Regions from separate parts of the Streptomyces sp. cg35 genome, predicted to be linked through region 2. Evidence: riboswitches for the same ligand, from Rfam matches in the RefSeq annotation. Region 2 holds a riboswitch; each other region holds the start of a gene.
What was found. A riboswitch is a leader RNA that binds a small molecule or an ion and turns the genes downstream of it on or off. The one in region 2 is predicted to bind cobalamin.
Positions count from the first base shown of each region.

Region 1 (4,935 bases), 150 kb from region 2:
GGAGGGGGCGGGCATGGCCGGTCGGGACACGAAGCACGGCGAGATCACACTCAACTCCACGCTGCGGGCGGAGATCGATCTGCCCTGCCCCGCGACCGGTGCCGCTTACCGCGAGCTGGCCGAACGCTGGTTCACCGCCGCGATCGAGGCACTCGCGGGGCCGCTGGGGGCGACCTTCGCACCCGACGCGGACTTCTCCGGCCGCGCCGTCGCACTCAGCCGCGGCGAAGCCGCCCCCGGAGAGCTGTGGGCGACCCTGGTGCTTCTCGAGCCGACCCGTCGGCGCAAGAGACCGTACGAGGTCCACTGGTCCCCGAAGAACTGGCGCGCCTTTCTGCGGGATCTGGAGGACATGCCCGGTCAGGCGACGGTCGCCCTCAGCACCGTCGGCCCCGACGGCCACCCCGACCAGCCGTCGCTGTATGTCGACGTGGACCGGGACCGCGACACCCCCGAGGTCGTCTCACTCGTCGCGTCCCGCTCAACGGAGGAATTCACCGACCCGGGCACCCGCGACGAGACCCAGCACCGCTGGATCGCCTTCTTCCGTACGCAACTGCACCGGCACACGGACATCCTCTACGGAAGCATCGCGGACGACGCGGAATCCGTGACGGGCAGGACCGCGCTGGAGCGTGAGATCGGCCTGCTGCTGGAGGACACGTTCCCCGAACTGGACACGGCCCTGCGGGGCTACGCGTGGTGGACCGTCTGCTCCCCGGGCGCGGCAGCGCGCCTCGGCGGCATCGAGGCCCTCCGCGACAGCGGCGCCTTCCACGAGGCCGAGCTGCTGCCCGGGGGAGGGGCGTCCCTGCGGGCGACCGCGAACCTCTGGGAGTACGACGAGGAACGGGTGCGCGCGGTGTTCCGGGCGGTGGCCCCCGCGCTGCCCGAAGGGAAGCCGTCCAGATCGATCAGCTCGGACACGCACAGGCTGGTCTACGAGGACGCGGCGGACCACCGAGGAGCACAGCGCCGCTGACTTTCCCTGTCGTTCCGGCCGCGGCAACGGAAATCAGGGCGGTGAAGGGAACCCCGGCGCGGGACAGTCGGGTTCGGCGTACGTACCCGACCGGGCCGTCTCACCGGCCCCGGTCCGGTCGGCCCAGCGTCAGCTTCGGCAGCGCATAGCCGACGAGGGGGCCTATCGCGAGGGCGAACACCACCGTGGCGATGCCGACACCGCCGCCCAGCAGCCATCCCGCGGCCAGCACCGACACCTCGATCGCCGCACGCGCCGCCACGACGGGAACGCCGCGCTCGGCCAGCCCGGTCATCAGCCCGTCACGGGGACCCGGGCCCCAGCCCGCCCCCACGTAGAGACCGGTCGCGACGGCCACGCCGCACACCGCCACCACGAGAAAGACCGCCCGTTCGACCAGGTGGTGCGCGGCGGGGAGCCACGCGATGCCCAGGTCGAGGAACGGCCCGACGAGCAACGCGTTGGCGACCGTGCCCAAGCCGGGACGCTGGCGCAGCGGGAGCCACAGCACCAGCAGGACCAGCGAGACGACGACGACCACCTCGCCGAGCGAGAGGCCGGTGGCCAGAGCGATGCCCTGCGTGAAGACGGTCCACGGGTCGGCGCCGAGGCCCGCTTTGAGGAGCAGTGCCAGGGAGAAGCCGAACAGGGCCAGCCCCGCCACGATCCGTGTGGCCCGCTGGACCGGGCGGTCGGACAGGCTACGCATGAGCGCCCGTGGCCGCCGCGACGAGCACCGCGGCCGCCCGCGCCGCGTCGTCGACCGCGCCGGCCGCGGCCCCGGGGCCGCGGACGACCACGCGTCCGGCCACGCCGTCGATGAGGAGCAGGAGTTGGGAGGCGAGCACCTCAGGGGACCCGGCACCGGCCTCCTCGCACAGCCGCCCGAGCGTGTTCAGCAGCCACTGCTTCTCCTCTCGCGCCGCGACCGAGACCAGCTCGTCCGACGGTGACAGCTCGGCGGCGGCGTTGACGAAGGCACACCCTCTCTTCCCGTGGCCCTCGTACCAGTCGGCCAGCCACGTGAACACGGCGAGCAGACGCGGTTCCCCTGACGCCTCGGTGGAGAGGTACGTCTCCAGATCGGCGGCCCGCCGCGCATGCCGACTTCTGAGCGCTTCCGCCGCCAGCGCCGATTTCGACGGGAAGTGGGCGTACAGGGTCGGCTTCGTCACTCCCGCTTCCTGGGCGACGGCGTCGACGTTGGTCGAGACGATCCCCCGCTCATAGAAGACGCCCTCGGCCGCGGCGAGAAGACGGGCTCGGGAGGTAGTGTTCCGCTTCATAAATTAAACTTACCAGTTAGTTTAATTAGGAGGCTACTCCGGCTTCCGTTCCGGGACTTATGTGGAGCGGGCCGTGTGGCGGAGGTTTCCGGCATGATCCACACGTGCGCGAGGTGAGCGTCCGGGCGCCGGCGGGTAGGGGAGCGGGACATGGCCGTACTGGTGAGGCCGCAGGCGATCCGGCGGCGGGCCGGATGGCATGATTGCCGACGACATAGGCGACGGCGGTTCGAGGAATCCGGTGTGAATCCGGTGCGGTACCGCCACTGTGATCGGCGAGCGGATCCCGACGAGCCACTGCCCAGAACGGGTGGGAAGGCCGGGACGAGCTTCGACCCGAGAGCCAGGAGACTCACGCTGTCGCCTCCTCGACGGACCCCGGGGCGGACTTCCCCGGTGAGGGAGGAGTGCGGCATGCCCAAGAGGCCGGCCGACGAGAAGGGGGCAGCACGGGGCCGCGAGGTTCCGTGCAGGGTGGTGGTGTGCCGCGACTGCTGCTGCGGCAGCGCCAAGGTGAGCGGTGATCACGCGGCGCAGACCGCGCGGTTGCGGGCGGTCGCGCCGGTCCGCGTCTCCGAGTGCCTGGATGTCTGCGACCAGGCCAACGTCATCGTCGTACAGCCCTCGGAGGCCGGGCGGGCGGCGGGTGCCCGCCCGGTGTGGCTCGGCCTCGTCAACGACCGTGACGCCACCGAGGACATAGCCGACTGGATCACCGCCGGCGGGCCGGGCGTCGCACCCCTTCCGGAGATTCTCGATCTGTACCTCTTCAAGCCGCCGCGCCGCCTCAGGACCTCGTGAGCCCTCGGCTCCGGATGTCCGAACCACCACAGCGCTGAAGGGACTTGTCGTGAGTGAGGAGCCGAGCGAGCTCTCGCGCGGGAGCGTGATCGAGGCGCTTGACGAGGTCGCGAGACTCGACGGATTCTTCGTCCTGGAGACGGCGGAGAGGCCCGCGGAACGGGCATCCGGGAGCGGGCGGCTCGCCTCGTCGGAATTCGCCGTTCTCGCGCGGGCGGTCAACGACCGCTGCGCCACGGACGAAGCCCGCGTAGGCGTCTCCCTCGCGCACCTGGGGCTCGCCGCCCGTCTTTGGTCACCGGTGCTGGCCTGCACGCTCCTGCACCGGATCCTGCCCGACACGAGCACGGTGGAATGGGCCGAAGGCGGCCCGGCGCTCCGCCTGGCGGCTCCGACGGGACGGCCCGCCGGGTGCTTGCCGTCCCTTGCGGAGGCCGTGTACGCCGAGGTCAACGGCCCACTGGAGGAACTGGAGAGCAGACTCACCGTCACCATCGCCCCGGGGCTGCTGGCGGGGAACGTCGCGTCCGCGCTCGTCGGGTCGGCGGCGGTGCTGCTCAGGGCTCGGCCGGACCTGCGTACAGAACTCGTGTGCCTCACAAGGGAGTTGCTGGAGACGGGACGGCTTCGTGGCACCGGCCGGATCACCGGCCCGGGTCTGACGTTCCGCCGCCGCAGTTGCTGCCTGTACTACCGCATCCCGGGCGGCGGGAAGTGCGGGGACTGCTGCCTGGCGGACTGACCGGGTTCTCCTCTCAGCGTTCTCCTGTCAGCGGAGCAGGGCGGGGAGCGGCGCCCGTCGAGGCCTACAGTCCGACCGCGCCCCGCACGAATCTCCGGAGATGCCCGCGTACCTCATCGGGCCGTTCCAGCCAGGGCTCGTGCCCCGCGCCGTCGATCCGTGTCAGCGGGACACCGAGCCGGACCGCCAGCGACGCGAGTGCCGACAGCGGGCGGGGATCGTCTCCGCCGCCGAGGATCTCCACCTGCGCGGGCAGACGTGCGCGAAGCTCGCCGAGGCGTCGGACGAGCGGTTCCTTCCGCCCCTCCGCGCCGAGTTCACGGTTCATGGTCCAGTTGACGGGGCGCCGACTCCGCGCGCCCTGCGCGGCCCAATGCCGGCCGCGTTCGGGATCGGCGTGGTCGGTGAACCAGGACAGCGTGAGCAACTCGACCTCCTGCTGCTCCGTGCGGTGCGGCAATTGCTGGAGCTCGTGGAGCCGTGCCTGTTGCGGTGCGGTCATGCGGCGGCCCCGTTCCGCTCGGTCCGCGGTGCGCCACTCACCGACGAACGGCCCGCACAGCAGCAGCATCGCGGCCACTCGCTCCGGATGCGCCAGGCAGAACCGCGAGGCGAGGTCGGCGCCGAGCGGCCGATCAGCACGGCCGCCGGCGCGTCCCACGCGTCGAGAAGCTCGGCGAGATCACCGACATGGCGGACAACTGCAACGTTGTGCGCTGGTGCGGGCACTGACGGCGTATCCGGCACTGCTGGTGTGCGACGAGGTGACATCGGCCCTGGACACCGTCTCCCGGGAACGGGTCCTCGACGCCCTGCCCCGCCTGCTCGCCCCTGCGCGGACGGCCCTGCTGTTCGTCAGCCATGACCTGCCCGCGGTGCGTGCGCTGACCGGGGAGGCCGTGCTGTTCGAGGGCGGTCGTTGTGTGCGGCGGGGGCCCGTCGAAGAGGTGCTGCCCGCTCCCGGCGGCATCGGAACCGCGTGAGCCAGGGGACGAACGAGGGCGTCGGCTTCAGCCGTGATCCGCCCGATGGCCGTGGATGGTGAGGGCCGTGGCGAGCGTCATCTGGGTGGTGAACGAGGTGACGTCCGCGTCGAGGAGCCGTCCGACCCTGTGGAGCCGGTT
Region 1 covers NZ_CP191268.1:866,512-871,446, reverse strand. Annotated here, with positions in the region: gene ACQUQD_RS04295 (hypothetical protein) at 14-982, shown strand; gene ACQUQD_RS04290 (YczE/YyaS/YitT family protein) at 1,083-1,691, opposite strand; gene ACQUQD_RS04285 (TetR/AcrR family transcriptional regulator) at 1,684-2,268, opposite strand; cobalamin riboswitch at 2,477-2,641, shown strand; gene ACQUQD_RS04280 (hypothetical protein) at 2,683-3,069, shown strand; gene ACQUQD_RS04275 ((2Fe-2S)-binding protein) at 3,119-3,811, shown strand; gene ACQUQD_RS04270 (alpha/beta fold hydrolase) at 3,876-4,472, opposite strand; gene ACQUQD_RS04265 (hypothetical protein) at 4,531-4,794, shown strand; gene ACQUQD_RS04260 (PucR family transcriptional regulator) at 4,822-4,935, opposite strand, start outside.
Region 1: another riboswitch for cobalamin. It lies ahead of ACQUQD_RS04280 (hypothetical protein); the one in region 2 lies ahead of ACQUQD_RS03540 (ABC transporter substrate-binding protein).

Region 2 (4,935 bases):
TCCCGCTCACCACGACGCAGGCCGACCGGGCCGCCGAGACGCTGCTGCGGGCGCTGCCGGAGCGGGAGCGTGACGCGCTGCGCCCGCAGGTCGAGACCGCGCTGGCCGACGGGGACGTCGCCACGGCGCTCGCGGCCGTGGCCCCCGCGGTGTTCTCGGACCGGGCCCGCGAGGCGGTGCGGCAGTTCCAGCGGGCCGTCGACGGCGGCACCTGGGACCTCGGCGCGGTCCTCGCCGCCTCCGGCAACGACCTCCAGGTCCTCCACGACATCCGCCCCTACACCGCCGCGGGACTCGGGCTCGTGGAGATCGTCGCCGCGGTGCTGCTCGTGCTCTCCCTGGCCGCGCTCTGGTTCATCGGCCCTCCCCGGCCGGGCTCCCGGCTGCGGCCCTTCGGGTGGTCGCTCCTCGCCGGCGGGCTGCTGACGGCGGCCGCCGTCGGTGTGACCCGGCTGGTCACCGACGGCCGCGTCGTCGACCCGCCCGCGTCGTGGCCGCCGAGTCTGATCCGGCTCGTCGACGACGTGCAGCACGGCGCCCTCGACCACATCGCCCGCACCGCCCTGTGGGCCGCGCTCGTCCCCGTGGCCGCCGGAGCGCTGCTGGTCCTGGTGGACCGGGTACGGCGGGTGCGGGCCCTGGACTCCCGGCGCCTCGTCACGCTCGGGCTCGGCGGCGCCGCTGTGGCGCTGGCCGGGATGACCGTGGTGCCGCTCGTCGCCCGGCCGGCCGCACCGCGTCCGTGCCAGGGCAGCTCCGCGCTGTGCGACCGCCGCTACGACGAGGTCGCACACCTCACCTCGCACAACGCCATGTCGACGACCGTCGACCGCTTCATCGGCCCTCTCCAGGACCCGGGGATCACCGCCCAGTTGAACGACGGCGTCCGCGCCCTGCAGATCGACACCTACCGGTGGGAGCAGCCCGACGAGATCGCCGGGCGCCTGCGCGACTCCGACTTCACGGCCGCGCAGCAGGCGCTCATCACCCAGGCGATCAACACGTTCAACCCTCCGCGCGAGGGGCTGTGGCTGTGCCATTCCGTGTGCCGGGCGGGGGCGCTCGCCCTGGTGCCGACGCTGCGCGAGATCGGTGACTGGATGCGCGCGCACCCGACCGAGGTGATCACCCTCATCGTGCAGGACGCGATCACCGGCCGGGACACCCGACAGGCCGTGCACGAGGCCGGGTTGGACACTCTCGTGCACACGCCCGACCCCGACCCGGCGAAGCCCTGGCCGACGCTCGGCGACATGATCGACAGCGGTCGCCGCCTGGTCGTCTTCGCCGAGCGGGCGGACGGCCCGGCGCCCTGGTACCGCAATTTCTACCGGTACGGCATGGAGACCCCGTTCGCGTTCCGCGCGCCGGACGAGATGAGCTGCGCGCCGCACCGCGGCGGCGACGACAAGCGGCTGTTCCTGCTGAACCACTTCATCACCATCGACGGCGGCAGCCGGCTCGACGCGGGCACGGTGAACACCCGCCGCTTCGTCCTGGACCGGGTCCACCGGTGCGAGCGGGAGCGCGGCAGACCGGTCACGTTCGTCGCCGTGGACTACGCCACGATCGGCGACCCGGCGGGCGCGGTCGCCGCGTTGAACGCCGAGCGCTGAGGAGCAGTCGCTCGATGCTCACGCCGTGACTGACGGTCAGAAGTGCGTGGCGATCCCGAAGACCGTGCGGAGCAGGGCCATGTCGTGCCGGTCGCGGTCCGTGGGCTCGTAGCCCTGGTGGAAGGACACCTGCTGGGCGGCGGAGAGGCACGGCACCCGCTCCCCCGCGACCGTGCCGGTGACGAAGCACTCCGCCGGATAGACGAACGGCCGCTCCGCGGCGAAGGAGGCCTGCCGGGCGGAACCGTCGTCGGCGAAGACCAGGGGATGCAGATCGAGTACGCGTCCGTCCGGATCCGTGACGACGAACCGGACGGGGCGCTGGTCCAGGGACTCGGTGAATGCCGCGTCGGCCAGGGCGGCGAGCACGACCGGCTCCTGTTCCTGCCGGTGCATCAGGTCCAGATCACGGTGCTCCCGGGTCTGCTCGCCGACCAGGGCGTCGATGCCCCAGCCGCCCCCGACCCACACGTCCGCCCCGGCCCGGCGCAGCAGGGCGAGCACGGCCCGCACGTCGTCAGCTGTCATCATCCGACGCAGGGTAGGGGCCGGACGGCGTGGGCGGCGACCCAGATGTTCCCGGAGCAGCACCATGCCATGGCCTCCGGGACGTACCGGGAGGCCCGGCCCGCCCGGGAGTGCCTGGTCAGGCCCGTGATACCTTCCGATGGCCAGTCGTACCTTTGTGCGTTCTCGTACGTGCACGGGTCAGGGAATCCGGTGGAAGTCCGGAACTGACGCGCAGCGGTGAGGGTGACGGGCGGAGCCACTGCCACTGGGCCGGTCCACCGGTCCGGGAAGGCGCTCCGGCCGGACGATCCCGAGTCCGAAGACCTGCTGGCGGCCCCCGGGGTCGAGGACCGGCCGGGGGTGGACCACAGACCGGCTCCGCGTATGGGCCCTGGACGCAGAGGAAGTTCCGTGCCGTTCGCACGTCAAGTCCGCCGTCTCGCACCGCTGTTGGCGGGCGCCTTGTTGCTCACGGCCTGCGGCGGGGCAGGCTCCGCCGACACCGCGGACCGGGCCGGCGGGGGCGTCACCCTCGACAACTGCGGTACGAAGGTCCGGGTCGCGCACGCCCCGCGCCGCGCCGTCGCCCTGGACCAGGGTTCGGCGGAGATCATGCTCTCGCTCGGTCTCGCCGACCGGATGGTGGGGACCGCGACGTGGACCGATCCCGTCCTGAAGGGCCTGGAGAAGGCGAACGCGAAGGTCCCGCGGCTCGCCGACCGCTACCCGTCCTTCGAGAAGGTCCTGGACACCGAACCGGACTTCGCCGCAGCCTCGTTCACGTACACCCTCGGCAAGGGCGGCGTGGCGCCCCGCGAGCAGTTCGAGAAGCTCGGCGTGCCCACCTACCTGTCACCCACGGACTGCGCCGGCAAGGACAACAGCGGTGACGGCGACGGCGTACGCACCCGTGCCCTGACCATGGACACCGTCTACGGCGAGATACGCGACCTGGCCCGGATCTTCGACGTGGAGGAGCGCGGCGACAAGCTCGTCGCGCAGCTCAAGTCCCGTGTGAAGAAGGCGGCTTCGGGCGTGGACGCCAAGGGTGTGAGCGTCCTGTACTGGTTCGCGAACTCCGACTCGCCCTACATGGCCGGCTGTTGCGGCGCGCCCGGCATCGTCACCGAGGAGCTCGGTGTGCGCAACGTCTTCGACGACACGCACGAGGAGTGGCCGCAGATCAACTGGGAGACCGTCGCGGACCGCGACCCCGACGTCCTCGTCATCGGCGATCTGACCCGCCGTTCGCAGTCCGCGGAGTCCGCCGCGCAGAAGATCCGGTTCCTGGAGTCCGACCCGGTGACCAAGGAGATGACCGCCGTCCGCGAGAAGCGGTACGTGCTGCTGAAGGGGCAGGACCTGAATCCGACGATCCGTACCGTCGACGGTGTGGAGAAGGTGGCCGCCGCGCTGCGCGGCTTCGGCCTCGGCAAGTGAGCACGGTCCGGCCCGCCCTGTACGGGGCCGCGGCACTCGCCGTGCTGTGCGCGTCCGTCGCCGTGGCCATCACCATCGGACCCGCGCACATCGGCGTCGGCGACGTGTGGTCGGCGGTCGGCGCCCGGATCGGCTGGGGCACCTCCGAGCTGTCCCCGATCCGGGACGGCATCGTGTGGAACCTGCGGCTGCCGCGCACGCTGCTCGCCGCGGTGTGCGGGGCCGGGCTCGCGGTGTGCGGCACCACGCTCCAGGCGCTGCTGCGCAATCCGCTCGCCGACCCGTTCGTGCTCGGTGTCTCGTCGGGCGCGTCGACCGGGGCGGTCCTCGTCGTGGTGCTGGGCCTCGGCGGCGGCGCGCTCTCGGTGTCCGGCGGCGCGTTCCTCGGGGCGCTGTGCTCGTTCGCGCTGGTGCTGCTGCTCAGTCACACCCTGGGCGGGACGACGGACCGGGTGGTGCTGTGCGGGGTCGCCGCGATGCAGCTGTTCTCGGCGCTGACCTCGTTCGTGGTGCTCACGGCGGCCGACGCGGAGACGACGCGCGGCGTCCTGTTCTGGCTGCTCGGCTCGCTCGGCGGGGTCGGCTGGACGGAGGTGTGGCTGTGTCTGGCGGTGCTCGTGGTGACGCTGGCGGTGTGCCTCGGGTACGGCCGGACCCTGGACGCGTTCGCCTTCGGCCCGGAGGCGGCGGCCGCGCTCGGCGTGCACGTGGCCCGCACCCGGCTCGTCCTGCTGTGCGTGACGGCCCTGCTGACGGCGGCCCTGGTCAGCGCGGCGGGGGCGATCGGCTTCGTCGGGCTCGTCCTGCCGCACGCGGCGCGCGCCCTGGTGGGGCCGGGGCACACCCGGCTGCTGCCGGTCACGGCGGTGGCCGGTGCCGTGTTCCTGGTGTGGGTCGACACGCTGGCCCGTACGGTCCTCGAACCGCAGGAGGTTCCGGTGGGCGTGGTGACGTCGCTGATCGGCGTGCCCGCGTTCGTGGCCGTGCTGTACCGCGGCCGGAGCACCCGGTGAGCGCGGGCCTGCGCGCGGACCGCGTGTCCTGGTCGCCCGGCGGCGCCCTGATCCTGGACGGGGTCAGCCTGACGCCCCGGACGGGCTCCGTCACCGGGGTGCTCGGCCCGAACGGCTCGGGCAAGTCGACGCTGCTGCGGCTGCTCGCCGGGGTCCTCGCTCCGGCGGCCGGAGTCGTCACCCTCGACGGCGCCCCGCTCTCCGCGCTGCCCCGCAAGGAGGCGGCCCGGCGGATCGCCCTGGTCCATCAACAGGCTGACACCCAGGTCGAGTTGACGGTCGGCGATGTCGTCCGGCTGGGCCGGGTCCCGCATCGCAGGGCCTGGGCGCCCGTCTCGGCCGCGGACGAGGCGGCG
Region 2 covers NZ_CP191268.1:721,353-726,287, forward strand. Annotated here, with positions in the region: gene ACQUQD_RS03530 (hypothetical protein) at 1-1,616, shown strand, start outside; gene ACQUQD_RS03535 (nucleotidyltransferase domain-containing protein) at 1,653-2,144, opposite strand; cobalamin riboswitch at 2,272-2,472, shown strand; gene ACQUQD_RS03540 (ABC transporter substrate-binding protein) at 2,511-3,566, shown strand; gene ACQUQD_RS03545 (FecCD family ABC transporter permease) at 3,563-4,579, shown strand; gene ACQUQD_RS03550 (ABC transporter ATP-binding protein) at 4,576-4,935, shown strand, end outside.

Region 3 (4,935 bases), 2.4 Mb from region 2:
GCGGCCGCCGGCGAGTTCCACGGCTCCGCGGGACTCGGTACGGAGCAGCTGCCGGACTCGACCGCGCCGGAGCACCCCGAGTCCTCCGCGCAGGCCCTGCTGAGGCTCTCGCGCGCGTACGAGGGGGAGCTGACGGTGTGCGCGACGGGCCCGCTCACCAATGTGGCGCTCGCCCTGAGCGAGGACCCGGACTTCGCCCGGCGCGTGAAGCGGCTGGTCTTCATGGGCGGGGCGGCCGAGGTGCCCGGGAACATCACGCCGGTCGCCGAGTTCAACGCGTGGACGGACCCGGACGCGGCGGACCTGGTCGTGTCGTCGGGCATCCCGTACACGATGGTCGGGCTCGACGCGACGCACGGCTGGCGGTTCGGGCCCGACGAGCTCAAGACTCTGGAGGAGGCGGGCGAGGGCATGGAGCTGACCGCGCGCCTGATGCGCTTCTACCTCGGCGCGTACGAGGAGACCGGGGGCAGCCCCCTGCACGACCCGCTGGCCGTCGGGGTGTGCGCCGACGAGTCGTTCGTGACCGCCGCCGAGGGCACGGTCGTCGTGGAGTGCGCGAGCGAACTCACCCGCGGCAAGACGGTGTTCGTCCCCTACGACTCCGACTACCCGCGCGCTTACTACTCGGAGTCGCCCCTGGTGGCCGCCCGCACCGAGCACCGCGGCCGGGTCGCCCTGGGCACGGGCCCGCGCAACTTCACCGAGGACTTCGTGAACACGCTCCTGAAGCGGCCCGCGGCCGGGTAGCACCGGCGCCGGGGCCGGTGCTCACGCGCCGGCCCCGTACAGCGTCCCGCCCACCTCGCGCGCGAGGTGGGCGGCCCAGCGGACGGTCTCGTCGCGGCCCGCGCCCTCCTCGCCGAGGAGGAGCACGAGCACTCCGCCGACCCGCACATGGGCGCGGTACCGGGTGGTCGTCCCGCCCTCGTACATCACGTCCTGGACCTCCAGGAACGCCTCGTCGCCCAGGCCCTTGAGCGGCACGGTCCCGTACCGCTCGGTCGCCGAGCCCGCCTCCATGTCGGAGGCGAACTCCCGGCAGTGCCGCAGGATGTCCTGCTCGACGCGCTGATGGTCGCGGGCCTCGGCGACGGGCAGCGACACGATCATCTGCGTCGCCACGAGGTGCCCCTCCGGCGGCCGGGTCGCACGGTCCACCCACTGGGTGCGGGCCAGCGCCATGGCGCCCCGGTACGCCGCCGGGCCCAGCCAGGCCGGGTCCTTCTCCCCGGCCGCGTCCAGGCAGTACGACCAGCGGCCGCTGCGCTGGTCGTGGGTGCTCTCGTACGGGCCCGCCTGGGTCTCCCCGCGCTCCAGCCCCGTACCGAACGCGGCGTCGGGCAGCAGCGCCTTCTTCAACTGCTCGGCGGTGAAGACCTGCCGGGGCGCGGCGACGGCGTCCCGGCCCGGGGCGGTCGCGGGGCCGGTGGGCCGGACCACCTCGGGGCTCGGCGCCGTCGGGCTCGCGGACGTCTTCGGACTCGCGGACGTCTTCGAAGAGGCGGACGACGACGGCCCGGCCGCGGCCCGGTCCGCCGCTCCCCCGCCGCACCCCGCCAGAAGCACCGTCACCAGCGGCACCACGGCCGTCCCCTGCCACGCGCGCATCGAGCCCTCCCCAAGATCGCCCGCCCGTAGATCGCCGTCACCCTATCCGACACAAGATGTGGGCCTGCCGCGAAAGCCTGACACAAGATGTATGCTCACTCTCGCTGTCGCCGCAGGGGAATCCGGTGCAAATCCGGAACTGTCCCGCAACGGTGAACGTAAGCGCACATAAGCGTCCGCGTGAGTCCGATGACCTGTCGACAGCACGCCCGAGCCGTCCGGCCCGGGCGTCGACGACGTCCGGGCCTCGCGGAATGGGCCGGTGACGACGGCGCCTCCGTGCGCCCGAGCCACTCCCTCCCCGCAGGCCCCGAGCCGAGCGAGGGAGAGCCTCCACGTGACCATCGCGCCGCCCGCCGAACCGGTCTCAGCCGCACCGGACGACGCTCCGGGGACCGCGCTGCTGCGCACCCTGACCGAGCTGACCGCCGACCTCCCCGACGCCGACCCCGGCCGGGTCGCAGCCGCCGCGCTGCGCGGCCGCAGTGCCCGCGCCGACGAGGCCGAGCTGCGCGGACTCGCCACCGAGGCAGCGGCGGGGCTCATCTCCGAGGACCCCGTCTACTCCCGGCTGGCCGCCCGGCTCCTGACGCTCTCCATCGCCGCCGAGGCCGCCTCGCAGGGCGTGACCTCGTTCACCGAGTCGGTCGCGGTCGGCCACCGCGAGGGGCTCGTCGCCGACCGCACCGCCGAGTTCGTGCGGATCCACGCCGCCCGGCTGAACGCGCTGATCGACCCGGCCGGGGACGACCGCTTCGGCTACTTCGGCCTGCGCACCCTGCACAGCCGCTACCTGCTGCGCCACCCGATCACCCGCCAGGTCGTCGAGACCCCGCAGCACTTCATGCTCCGCGTCGCCGCCGGTCTCGCCGAGGACGACAGCGCCCGCGCCGTCGACGAGGTCGCCGCGCTGTACGGCCTGATGAGCCGCCTCGACTACCTGCCCTCCTCCCCCACCCTCTTCAACTCCGGCACCCGGCACCCGCAGATGTCGAGCTGTTACCTGCTGGACTCCCCGCTGGACGAGCTGGACTCGATCTACGACCGCTACCACCAGGTGGCCCGGCTGTCGAAGCACGCGGGCGGCATCGGCCTCTCGTACTCCCGCATCCGCAGCCGGGGTTCGCTGATCCGCGGCACGAACGGGCACTCCAACGGCATCGTGCCGTTCCTGAAGACGCTGGACGCGTCGGTCGCCGCCGTGAACCAGGGCGGGCGCCGCAAGGGCGCCGCCGCCGTCTACCTGGAGACGTGGCACTCCGACATCGAGGAGTTCCTGGAGCTGCGCGACAACACCGGTGAGGACGCGCGCCGCACCCACAACCTGAACCTCGCGCACTGGATCCCCGACGAGTTCATGCGCCGGGTCAACGAGGGCGGCACCTGGTCGCTGTTCTCGCCGGCCGACGTGCCCGAGCTGGTCGACCTGTGGGGCGCGGAGTTCGACGCCGCGTACCGGAAGGCCGAGGCCGAGGGGAAGGCCCAGAAGACCATCCCCGCACGGGACCTGTACGGCCGCATGATGCGCACGCTCGCGCAGACCGGCAACGGCTGGCTGACCTTCAAGGACGCCGCCAACCGGACCGCCAACCAGACCGCGGAGCCCGGCCACACGGTCCACTCCTCGAACCTGTGCACCGAGATCCTGGAGGTGACGGACGACGGGGAGACGGCCGTCTGCAACCTCGGCTCCGTGAACCTGGGTTCCTTCGTGGACACGGCGACCGGGGACATCGACTGGGAGCGGCTCGACGAGACCGTCCGCACGGCCGTCACGTTCCTCGACCGGGTCGTCGACATCAACTTCTACCCGACCGAGCAGGCGGGCCGCTCCAACTCCCGCTGGCGTCCGGTGGGTCTGGGCGCGATGGGCCTGCAGGACGTCTTCTTCAAGCTGAAGCTGCCCTTCGACTCGCCCGAGGCCAGGGCGCTGTCCACGCGGATCGCCGAGCGCATCATGCTCGCCGCGTACGAGGCGTCCGCCGACCTCGCCGAGCGCAACGGGCCGCTGCCCGCCTGGCAGAAGACCCGGACCGCGCGCGGTGTCCTGCACCCCGACCACTACGGCGTCGAGTTCACCTGGCCGGAGCGCTGGGCCGCGCTGCGGGAACGTATCGCCGCGGTCGGCATGCGCAACTCGCTGCTGCTCGCGATCGCCCCGACGGCCACCATCGCGTCCATCGCGGGTGTCTACGAGTGCATCGAGCCGCAGGTCTCCAACCTGTTCAAGCGCGAGACGCTGTCCGGCGAGTTCCTCCAGGTCAACTCGTACCTGGTGGACGAGCTGAAGCGGCTCGGCGTGTGGGACGCGCAGACCCGCGAGGCGCTGCGCGAGTCCAACGGCTCGGTGCAGGGCTTCACGTGGGTGCCCGAGGAGGTGCGGGCGCTGTACCGCACGGCGTGGGAGATCCCGCAGCGCGGCCTCATCGACATGGCGGCGGCGCGCACCCCGTACCTCGACCAGGCCCAGTCCCTGAACCTGTTCATGGAGACCCCGACCATCGGCAAGCTCTCCTCGATGTACGCGTACGCCTGGAAGTCGGGCCTGAAGACGACGTACTACCTGCGCTCGCGCCCCGCGACGCGCATCGCCCGCGCGGCGGGCCGCTCCAGCGTCCCCGCGCAGACCGCCACGCCCGTCGTCGAGGCGGACGCGGTCGCCTGCTCCCTGGAAAACCCCGAGTCCTGCGAGGCCTGCCAGTAATGTCCGACACCACTGCCGAGAAGAACCTGCTCGACCCGGGCTTCGAACTGACCCTGCGTCCCATGCGCTACCCGGACTTCTACGAGCGCTACCGGGACGCCATCAAGAACACCTGGACCGTCGAGGAGGTCGACCTCCACTCGGACGTCGCCGACCTCGCGAAGCTCAGCCCGGGTGAGCAGCACATGATCGGCCGGCTGGTCGCGTTCTTCGCGACGGGCGACTCGATCGTGGCGAACAACCTGGTCCTGACGCTCTACAAGCACATCAACTCCCCCGAGGCGCGGCTGTACCTGAGCCGTCAGCTGTTCGAGGAGGCCGTGCACGTCCAGTTCTATCTGACGCTGCTCGACACCTATCTGCCCGATCCGGACGACCGGGCGGCGGCGTTCGCGGCGGTGGAGAACATCCCGTCCATCCGCGAGAAGGCCGAGTTCTGCTTCAAGTGGATGGACTCGGTCGAGAAGCTGGACCGCCTGGAGACCAAGGCGGACCGGCGCCGCTTCCTCCTCAACCTGATCTGCTTCGCGGCGTGCATCGAGGGGCTCTTCTTCTACGGCGCCTTCGCCTACGTCTACTGGTTCCGCTCGCGCGGCCTGCTGCACGGCCTGGCGACCGGC
Region 3 covers NZ_CP191268.1:3,085,372-3,090,306, forward strand. Annotated here, with positions in the region: gene ACQUQD_RS14070 (nucleoside hydrolase) at 1-750, shown strand, start outside; gene ACQUQD_RS14075 (hypothetical protein) at 772-1,611, opposite strand; cobalamin riboswitch at 1,697-1,827, shown strand; gene ACQUQD_RS14080 (ribonucleoside-diphosphate reductase subunit alpha) at 1,949-4,315, shown strand; gene ACQUQD_RS14085 (ribonucleotide-diphosphate reductase subunit beta) at 4,315-4,935, shown strand, end outside.
Region 3: another riboswitch for cobalamin. It lies ahead of ACQUQD_RS14080 (ribonucleoside-diphosphate reductase subunit alpha); the one in region 2 lies ahead of ACQUQD_RS03540 (ABC transporter substrate-binding protein).